DNA from 3 places in the Aliivibrio sp. S2TY2 genome. Region 1 is predicted to be linked to each of the others. Evidence: predicted binding sites of a transcription regulator. Region 1 holds the regulator's gene; each other region holds the start of a gene.
What was found. The regulator CRP, encoded in region 1, controls carbon source genes, mostly activating them, when cyclic AMP is high. The targets are predictions, from matches to a motif close to TGTGANNNNNNTCACA.

Region 1 (3,290 bases):
CTGGAGATGAGTTAGTTGTGCGTCTTGTTGAAGTCGCAAAAAGCATTGTGGTTGACCAACCTTTTGCTGATAACGTGCCATTCATGGGACCGCAAATATCAGTCGCTGCGGCAGAGTTTATTTTAAATGCCCAGAAGAATTTACAAGCTTTAGGTGGTGAATCACTGCTTGAGGCGAAAAGCTTAGGCCACGCTTTTGTTTCTCCGGGCATTATCGATGCGACTAATGTAGCTGAATTACCGGATGAAGAATACTTTGGCCCATTATTGCAAATAGTACGCTATGAAACGTTAGAAGAAGCGGTAGAGCTTGCTAATGACACTCGTTATGGTTTATCGGCAGGCCTTGTTTCAACGGATGACAATGAGTGGGAATATTTTGTAGAGCATATTCGCGCAGGTATTGTAAATCGTAACCGTCAATTAACTGGAGCAAGTGGTGACGCGCCATTTGGTGGTCCGGGGGCATCAGGCAATATGAAACCAAGTGCCTACTATGCAGCAGATTATTGTGCCTACCCAATGGCCTCAATGGAAGGCGATGCCTGTGAAATTCCCGCTCAACTGTCTCCGGGTTTAACTTTATAAGAGGTAATAGGCATGAATAACGTAACGTCTTTATTTTCGTCATTATGGCAAGATTATATTACTCGTTTATCCCCATCGGCAGGAAGGGTTCATCAGTTATTATCTAATGGCGATGAATTGATTAACGATCACATTGCATTACGTACGTTTAATTTGCCTAAGGTTGGCTTGCAAACGTTAGCCGCCCCATTTTTAGCAATAGGGTATAAAGCGTGTGAGACGTATGATTTTGAAGCGAAAAAACTCAAAGCACAGCATTTTGAGCATCCAGATCCTAATGCGCCACTTGTTTTTATTAGTGAGATTTTAGTCGAAGAGTTATCACCTGAGTCCCAGAACATTATTCATGCTTTGGTTGAACAAGTGCCTGCGCATTATTTTGCGACCAGCGATTTTCTTTCAGCGGGCCGCCCTTGGGCGTTAAGTTTTGAGGAATATCAAATCTTAGCAAAAGAGAGTGAGTACGCTTCTTGGCTGGCAGCTCATGGTTATGGTGCTAATCACTTTACGGTTTATATTAATCAGCTTGAAGCGTTTGCTGAAGTGGTTGATGTGAACCAACACTTACGTGATGCTGGTTTTGCAATGAACGAAGTGGGTGGTGAAGTGAAAGGCTCTCCTGAGGTTTACTTAGAACAGTCATCAACCATGGCCGATAAAGTGAAAGTGAGCTTTACTGAGGGTGAGTTTGACATCCCAGGTGGATTTTATGAGTTTGCTAAGCGTTATTCGCTACCTAATGGCAAGATATATACAGGATTTGTCGCGGCATCTGCTGATAAAATTTTTGAAAGCACAGACAGTTAATTCTAAAATTTAGGCATAAAAAAACGCAGCTCAAGGGCTGCGTTTTTATTCGTTTAAGATAAGCGTTAAATTAACGAGTACCGTAAACTACGATTGTTTTACCGTGTGCAGAGATCAAGTTTTGCTCTTCAAGCATCTTCAAGATACGGCCAACAGTTTCACGTGAACAACCTACAATTTGACCGATCTCTTGACGAGTGATCTTAATTTGCATGCCATCTGGGTGAGTCATTGCATCTGGTTGTTTAGCTAGATTCAATAGAGTCTGAGCGATACGGCCTGTAACGTCTAGGAATGCTAAATCACCTACTTTTTGGCTAGTGATTTGTAGACGAGTTGCCATTTGAGCAGAAAGACGCATCAGAATATCTGGGTTTACTTGAATAAGCTGACGGAATTTCTTAAATGAAATTTCAGCCACTTCACAAGGGCTTTTAGCACGAACCCATGCTGAACGTTCTTGACCTTCTTCAAACAAGCCAAGCTCACCGATGAAGTCACCTTGGTTAAGGTAAGAAAGGATCATTTCTTTACCTTCTTCATCTTTGATTAGTACAGCAACAGAACCTTTTACGATGTAGTAAAGTGTCTCAGCTTTTTCACCAGCGTGGATTAAAGTACTTTTTGAAGGGTACTTATGAATGTGACAATGAGATAAGAACCACTCTAATGTTGGGTCTGTCTGAGGTTTACCTAGAACCATACTTTATACTTCCTCTGCGTTTGCCAAGTAGGCGATGTCCATTTTAAAATAACTGAGCCAAATATCAGTTTGGCCTATAGAATATGGTTATCGGAACAAGGCTGCATGTTCGTTGAGATAATTGATAAAATCATACCTTGTTTCGCCGTTGATTTCTTGACTTTGATCGTATGAAATGTGCGACCAAGGGCACAATTTCGTGAAATGGATCACGAGTTTTCTTTTTATGTAGTAAAGAGGCTTTTATGAACGCTGAAGTTAAATGGATTGAGGGATTTACTTTCCTAGGTCAATCTCAATCTGGTCACTCTGTGGTAATGGATGGAAATGGTGGTGAAAAAGCCCCAAGCCCGATGGAAATGGTGTTAATGGCCGCTGGTGGATGCAGTTCTGTTGATGTTGTAGATGGACTTAAATCTGCAAATCAAAAAGTAACAGGCTGTATTGCTAAGTTATCAAGCGCGCGTCGTGAAACTGCGCCAAAGCTGTTTACTCATGTGAATATTCATTTTGAAGTGAGTGGTGATAATCTGGATCCTAGCATTGTTGAGCAAGTTACTGCTGATTCATTACAGAAGTATTGTTCAGTATGTTTAATGCTAGGTGAAGGCATTGATATGACACACTCTTGGGAAATAGTGGCTTAAAATAATGCGTTTCCTAAAGAGAAAGCCTCGCTAATTTTCATTAACGAGGCTTTATTTAGCATAAAGGCTAAAAATTACAGAATGAAGCGACTTAAATCTTCATCTGCGACTAGCTTGCCTAAACGCGAACTTACGTATTCAGCATCAACAACTAAGCTCTCGCCGTGTTTTTCAGAAGCATCGTAAGAGATCTCTTCCATTAGGCGTTCCATCACCGTATGTAAGCGACGAGCACCAATGTTTTCTGTACTTTCGTTTACTTGGAAAGCGGACTCAGCAATACGAGTGATGCCATCTTCAGTAAATTCAACGCTTACATTTTCGGTTGCCAATAGAGCTATGTATTGTTCAGTTAATGACGCGTTTGGTTCCGTTAAGATACGTTTGAAGTCATTTGCTGTTAATGCTTCAAGCTCAACACGGATAGGTAAACGGCCTTGTAACTCAGGGATTAGATCAGACGGTTTTGCCATCTGGAATGCACCCGATGTGATGAATAACATATGATCGGTTTTCACCATACCGTGTTTAGTGCTTACTGTGCTG
Region 2 (3,290 bases), on a different contig from region 1:
CATCGTACAAAAAAGGCTGTTTGCCATGTTCAAAGATACGGTTCACTGACGACACCATATCTGCAGTTGAGCGCCAGTTAGTATCCAAGGTGTAATGATCTGCAACTTGGCGGCGCGCTTGAATATAGGTAAAAATATCCGCACCACGGAAAGCATAAATCGCTTGTTTTGGATCACCAATCATGAATAAACCACACTGTGGCTGATCTTGGTAAAGCGTACTAAAAATCGAATATTGCAGCGGATCGGTATCTTGGAATTCATCGATCAAAGCGACTGGATATTGCGCGCGGATTTTTTCTAGCAATAAGGCGTTATCTTGATTTTCTGTCGCTTGAGATAATTGAGTAAGCAAATCATCAAACGATAACCAATTTTTTTGCTCTTTGGCTTGCTGTAAAGTTTTACGACATTGATGAATCGCCAATGATAGTAGTGGCTGTTTGATCTCTAATGGCTGAGCCAGAAAGTCATCAATGAGTTTAAATACCGAGTGTTCTGGGGCTTCGCCCTTTTTGGTTTTTTCAATTAATAATTCTTGAGAAAACTTTTCTAGCTTATCGTGTACTTGCAATGAGGTGGTTGGATTATTGGCCCACGATGACACTTGCTCTAACCAATTAGGTAAATTCTTTTTGGTGTAGCTGCGTTTATCTACACCCGAACCTGAGATCAAGGCTTCAAAATCTGCACAATGTGCTGACCACTGTTTTTTTAATTCATCAATACGAGCAATGCCTTGCTGGCAAAATTCTTCTAATGAACTCTCTAACGGCTCTACGGTTAAATGCTTTGGGACACCGGTAAGACTATTGCCCATATCACCCAATAAAGCAGATGGACTTGACCAACAACCATAAACACTTTCAGCCACCATTTTTGGCAGATGATAAAAACTGCGACGCCAAAAATCTGCAGCCACTTGATGCATTAATTTGGCTTGGTCAGTAACAAATTCACTCTCAAACTGCGCACCCGATTCAAAGGCATTTTGAGTTAGCATACGTTGACAAAAACCATGAATGGTGAAGATAGAGGCTTCATCCATGCTGCGTTCGGCATTCAAAAGGATCTGCGCAGCTGATTTATGGTCACCAATAGAAGCCAACAGTGGATCAATAACCGGATCACCGCTCTTATAATCATTATTATGAACAGCACGAGCAAACGCTAAACGAGCATCATGTATTTTTGCTCGGATACGCTCTCTCAACTCAGCCGTTGCCGCTTCTGTAAAAGTTACTACCAATATTCTATCTACGGTTAATTCTTCACTATGACGGCTATTTTCCTCGCCATGTCCCAGCAATAAACGTAAATACAAGCTGGCAATGGTAAATGTTTTACCAGTACCGGCTGAAGCTTCAATTAAACGTGTCCCATGCAAAGGAAACGTCATTGCATTCAATTGATTTGGAGCTGCGATTGTCGTCATCGAACATCACCGTTTTAAACATCAACATCCTGTTTTTACAAGATATCTGTGTGATCCATATCGTAATTCATTGGGAACAACGATAATAAAATTAATAAAGCTATCAATGTGAGATCTTTCTCACGGTTCACTTTTTATGCTTTGTTACACTCAGCGCCACTTACAAAGAGCTCATTAAATGTGCATTTGTAATCAGGATTCGGTCAACCTCTGACCTGTGGCCGTACAGCGAACGCCCTACACTAAAAATGATTTACTGGCGGCCACCCTACTTTCTACTGATGACCCACCGTTACCCTTTATAACTTTTCTTTCTCGCTATGCAACAATGCATTGCGTAATACCTTTTGAGCATTATCAAAAATAGCCTGACCAAAATCATCATTCCATTCTGGCCACATACGCATGACATAATCATTGCTACTTTCACCAGCAAAAAGCCGCCCACCATAAGACGTTCCATTGTATTCATCTGCCATTTTTTTCAGGGCTTTTTGATGCGTTTCTTCGTCATCACTCCACACACCTTTTTTATCAAAATGCGCTTCGAGCCCTGCTAATGCCGCTTTTGGTAAATAAGGCAATGGTGCACAGTTACCCGAAATATAAAGGCTTAATATAGTCTCTAATTCTTGGTACGCTTTTTCTTTCTCAATAGCTTCAAAATGATAAATCGCATCTGTACCAAATAGGTGAGTAAATTGCTGCTGGCCCATAGCACACAGACACAGGTGATCAATCCAAGTTGCTAAAACTTCATGTGAACGAATTTTACCGCCACGATAACGCAGCATTCCTGCCTGATAACGCTGTTTTAACCAACCTTGCAGTTCCATTTCACCATGAGGGAAACTAAAGCGTAAACGCACTTCTTGATCGTCTAATGGTGAGCTCGTTAATGGTTGAATATGAGTAACCAAATCTTTAACGGTGTTCACTTCTTTGTCGGCGGCTATCTCGCCAAAGCTACCAATCGGTAATTTACCTTGGGCTTTTTGCTGCTGATAAAAATCACGAGAGAGTTGAGATATATGGTTAGGATCATCATAGGCCAATAAGTCCTCCAGTAGATCCGATTTCATACCATAGCCAGTACGACCATCGATGGTAAATGGCTCATCATCTTCAACTCGACTCTCTACCGTTTCAAAAAAGACTTTTAAGCCACGATTAAAGAAATAAGCGACAGGTAAACGCCAAAAACGTTGCAGTTCAGTAAGCTCTAGCTCTTTTGTTTCTGGTGCATATACTAATGGCGCAGTCTGAAATTCAGGTGCCGCGGCTCCTTCTAATTTAGCTGTGGGTAACCACTCGCTTGCATAGCTTGTGTTATCACCAATAAAACTGTGTTGGCTATAAGGAACCAGAGGGTGTTCTATGGTTAATTGCTTAACCAAGCGTTTTGCGGATGCTTCAGGATTTAACTCATTATCTCCCTCTAGGCAATAACCTTGCTGGCAATATTCAAGTAACTCACTGACTAATACTGACGGTGCTTTTTCTGTGTTATCGCGAATTGAACGCCCAATATAACTTAAATAAAACGCTTTATTTGCCGATTGCAGCGCTTCTAAGAACAGATATCTATCATCATCTCGACGTGAACGGTCACCCGGTTTCATGCGTTTTTGCATTAAATCGAAACCTTCAACAGGCATGGTTCGCGGGTAAGACCCATCCGTCATCCCAAGCAAACACACCACATCAAATGGAATAGAACGCATTGGCATTAAGGTACAAAAGTTAACTTGTCCGGCTAAGAATCGTTGACTCGCTTTACCGCCAGATAAATTATTTTTTAGGTAATTATTAATAATTGGCGCTGAGATTGGCGCATCAAAACCCGCATCTTCTA
Region 3 (3,290 bases), on a different contig from region 1:
GATCTTACCACTGATAGTAAAGTGTGTACCTGTATCAACCACACCTAGTCCAGTTACACTGATTGCCGATGTCGCCGTAAATAAAGCGTCAACAAAACTTAAACCTGAAACAGAAAAAACAGGTAACGTCAGTAATATAGCCGAGGGTAATAAAATAGCCAAAAACGAAAAAAGTATAATCCTCGGTTCAGACCACTCTTTCGCTTTTTGGTTATTCTTTATCGGATATAAGCCTCGCTTAGGTATATAACTCATAAGCTTCTAATTTTTTTTGCTAATTTATCTTCAGGACCTACGATAATTAAAATATCACCGATCTCTAATATTTTGCTGTGTTCTGGAGCACTTTCAATCTCAGGACCACGCTTAAGCGCTAAAATCTTCACGTCTGACATTTGACAAAAATCAAGCTGACCTAAAGTTTTCCCCATGTTCTGCCCTCCAATGACAATCTCTGTCATTGCTAAGCCACTGCCTAATTGATGGAACTCAAATACACGACGGTCTAACATTTTTCTTGCTACTCGGATCCCCATATCGCGCTCAGGAAGAATAATATGATCGGCACCAATTTTAGTGAGTATCTTTGCATGAAATTTATCATTCGCTTTTACCCAAACCGTTTTAACCCCTGCTTCTTTGAGTACCAAGGTCGTTAAAATACTTGCATTAATATCAGAACCAATCGCAACCATTACCATGTCATATTCATCAAGCTTTAATTCTGCAATGGTTTCTTCATTAGCACAATTTGCTACAACGGCCGTAGACACAAAATCGGTTGCTTTTTTTACTCGCTCTTCATTGATATCAATCGCTAATACTTGAGAGCCATATTGGTGTAATTCTTCACACACAGTTAATCCAAAACGGCCTAAACCAATCACTGCATATTGTTTATTCTCTGCTTTCATCTAATTTACTCACTCACATTATTACGATACAAAAAATGCGCTTTTCTGCATCATCCTCCTACCCACCATCAAGTTCAATCTAATTGAGGCACAGAAATAAAAAAACTTAATCCATGTATTAAAGCTAAGACTAACAAAAGGTTGCGATTGCCCCTTCACTTTCAACAAATTTAGTTATCAACAGGAAAATTAATCAAGATTCTATGAGAAAATGTGACCACAATCTCATGACACTATAAAATATAGGCATAAAATAGCCACATATCGAGAAAGATAATTCAACAAATTTAGTTACACCGATTTTATTTTTAATTTTTCAAACCGGAGACCTTATTATGGCTACCCCACACATTAATGCTCAAGCTGGTGATTTCGCAGAAACTGTTCTTATGCCTGGTGACCCACTTCGTGCAAAATTCATTGCTGAAAACTTCTTAGAAGACGTAAAGCAAGTATGTGATGTACGTAATATGTTTGGTTACACAGGTACATACAAAGGTAAAAAAGTATCGGTAATGGGTCACGGTATGGGTATTCCATCATGCTGTATCTATGTTCATGAACTTATCGCAGAATTTGGCGTGAAAAACGTAATTCGTGTTGGTAGCTGTGGCGCAGTACATGATGACGTTAAGTTAATGGACGTTGTTATAGGTATGGGTGCATCTACTGATTCTAAAGTAAACCGTATCCGCTTTAACAATCACGATTTCGCAGCAATCGCTGACTTTGGCCTTTTAGAAACAGCGGTAGGCCAAGCTCGTGAATTAAATGTTCCTGTTAAAGTAGGTAATGTTTTTTCTGCTGATCTTTTCTACTCACCAGAAGCTGATCTATTCGACAAAATGGAAAAATTAGGCATTTTAGGTGTTGATATGGAAGCAGCTGGCATTTATGGTGTAGCCGCTGACTTAGGAGCTAAAGCACTGACTATCCTAACCGTTTCTGATCACATCAAGCGTGGTGAGAAACTAAGTTCTGAAGACCGTCAAAAATCATTCAATGACATGATGACCGTTGCGCTAGAAACAGCAATCAAACTGTAATTATGCTGCGCCAGATAAACTCTGGCGCTCTCTATCTATAAGGGGTGTCTAGTGCCGACCGAAAAACTGCCGTTGGCTGCTAAAGGGTTACAACTCAATTTTTGTAAAACATTGGCGTGTGACAATTTTGGTGATAGCGATGAACAACATTATTTAGTTCAACGTACTAACCCTAAGCGACCGGCATTAGTTTGTCGGAAATGTGGCGCTTTTCCTCCCTTAATCAATAATAATGAAGTATTGAATGAACTGGCTCGTCAGCATACCGTTCAATCACACTCTTTGCCTTCCTGTAATAATTCAAATTGCGATCATTTTGGTCTTGATGTACTAACGCATCGAGAGCTTTATCACGCCTTTGGCTACAGTGGCGATCGTCAACGCTACCGTTGTAAAGCCTGTGCATCTACCTTTGTGGATAAATGGTCAGGAGAAAACCAAAAAAGCCCTATTCAGCAAAAGATTTTAGGTTTTTTATTTACTGGATATTCCGTACGTGAAATTTGCCGTCGATTGGATATAAACCCTAAAACCTTTTACGATCATATTAATCAAATAGCGAATCGCTGCCGTCGTCATATGTCTCTGTTTGATGCTCGATTACAGCACGACAGAACCGAAATTCAACTCGCTTCGAACGCGACCTCATTACAACCAATAAGTAACAATGGCGTATTTTGGTATGCCAGTGCTGAAATGAATTCAGGTTATGTTATTGCACAACATATTAATTACTCAGAATGTGATACACCTGGAACACAATCTGACCATGACCCTTTTCAGGATAATGCACAATTTTTACCAACCGCTTTTATTGGAGAAGCTAACTCTCAAAGCTCAGTGATGGAGCAATCTATTTTTAAGCGTGTTGATGCGAAGTATCAAGAAATACTAGCAAGAGCAAATGTAGAAGACCCTCTGGGAAACTACGTGTCTCTAAATTATCCATCTAAAGGGGCATTAATTAGACCTCCGTATACCTCCTATGCTCATTTTTTAGAGATCCAACAAGCCTTTGCTCATTGTGAATCTATTGAAATATATATGCCTCAGGAACCAATGTTGCGTTCGGCTGCAATGTCAGTATTTTTAAAGCGAATTACTGAAAACAGCATTGATTTATTATATGTAACCCAAGACGCTCAATTCCCACTAGAACAGAGTGGCGAAAAAATTGATATCCACCTAGTTGGTTGGTGGAGAGATCGCTGGGCTTTTACTGAATTTAATGGTTTACATAAAGGTATTTGCCACTTAAATGGGGCTGAAAATAATGAAGTCTATTGGCTAAAACGCGCATCGGCTAGCTCTGCTGCGGAATATCAAGAGC

Region 2: a site for CRP is predicted at 1,545-1,560, ahead of recB (exodeoxyribonuclease V subunit beta). Genes of this name have one in related genera too.
Region 3: a site for CRP is predicted at 1,127-1,142, ahead of deoD (purine-nucleoside phosphorylase). Genes of this name have one in related genera too.

The regions. Positions count from the first base shown of each region.
Region 1 covers NZ_JARACS010000007.1:54,706-57,995, forward strand. Annotated here, with positions in the region: gene astD (succinylglutamate-semialdehyde dehydrogenase) at 1-587, shown strand, start outside; gene PVK63_RS12280 (DUF1338 domain-containing protein) at 600-1,394, shown strand; gene crp (cAMP-activated global transcriptional regulator CRP) at 1,465-2,097, opposite strand; gene PVK63_RS12290 (OsmC family protein) at 2,343-2,744, shown strand; gene hslU (HslU--HslV peptidase ATPase subunit) at 2,819-3,290, opposite strand, start outside.
Region 2 covers NZ_JARACS010000018.1:66,317-69,606, forward strand. Annotated here, with positions in the region: gene recB (exodeoxyribonuclease V subunit beta) at 1-1,435, opposite strand, end outside; gene recC (exodeoxyribonuclease V subunit gamma) at 1,735-3,290, opposite strand, start outside.
Region 3 covers NZ_JARACS010000013.1:85,910-89,199, reverse strand. Annotated here, with positions in the region: gene PVK63_RS16660 (TrkH family potassium uptake protein) at 1-255, opposite strand, end outside; gene PVK63_RS16655 (potassium channel family protein) at 252-914, opposite strand; gene deoD (purine-nucleoside phosphorylase) at 1,250-1,960, shown strand; gene PVK63_RS16645 (IS1 family transposase) at 2,012-3,290, shown strand, end outside.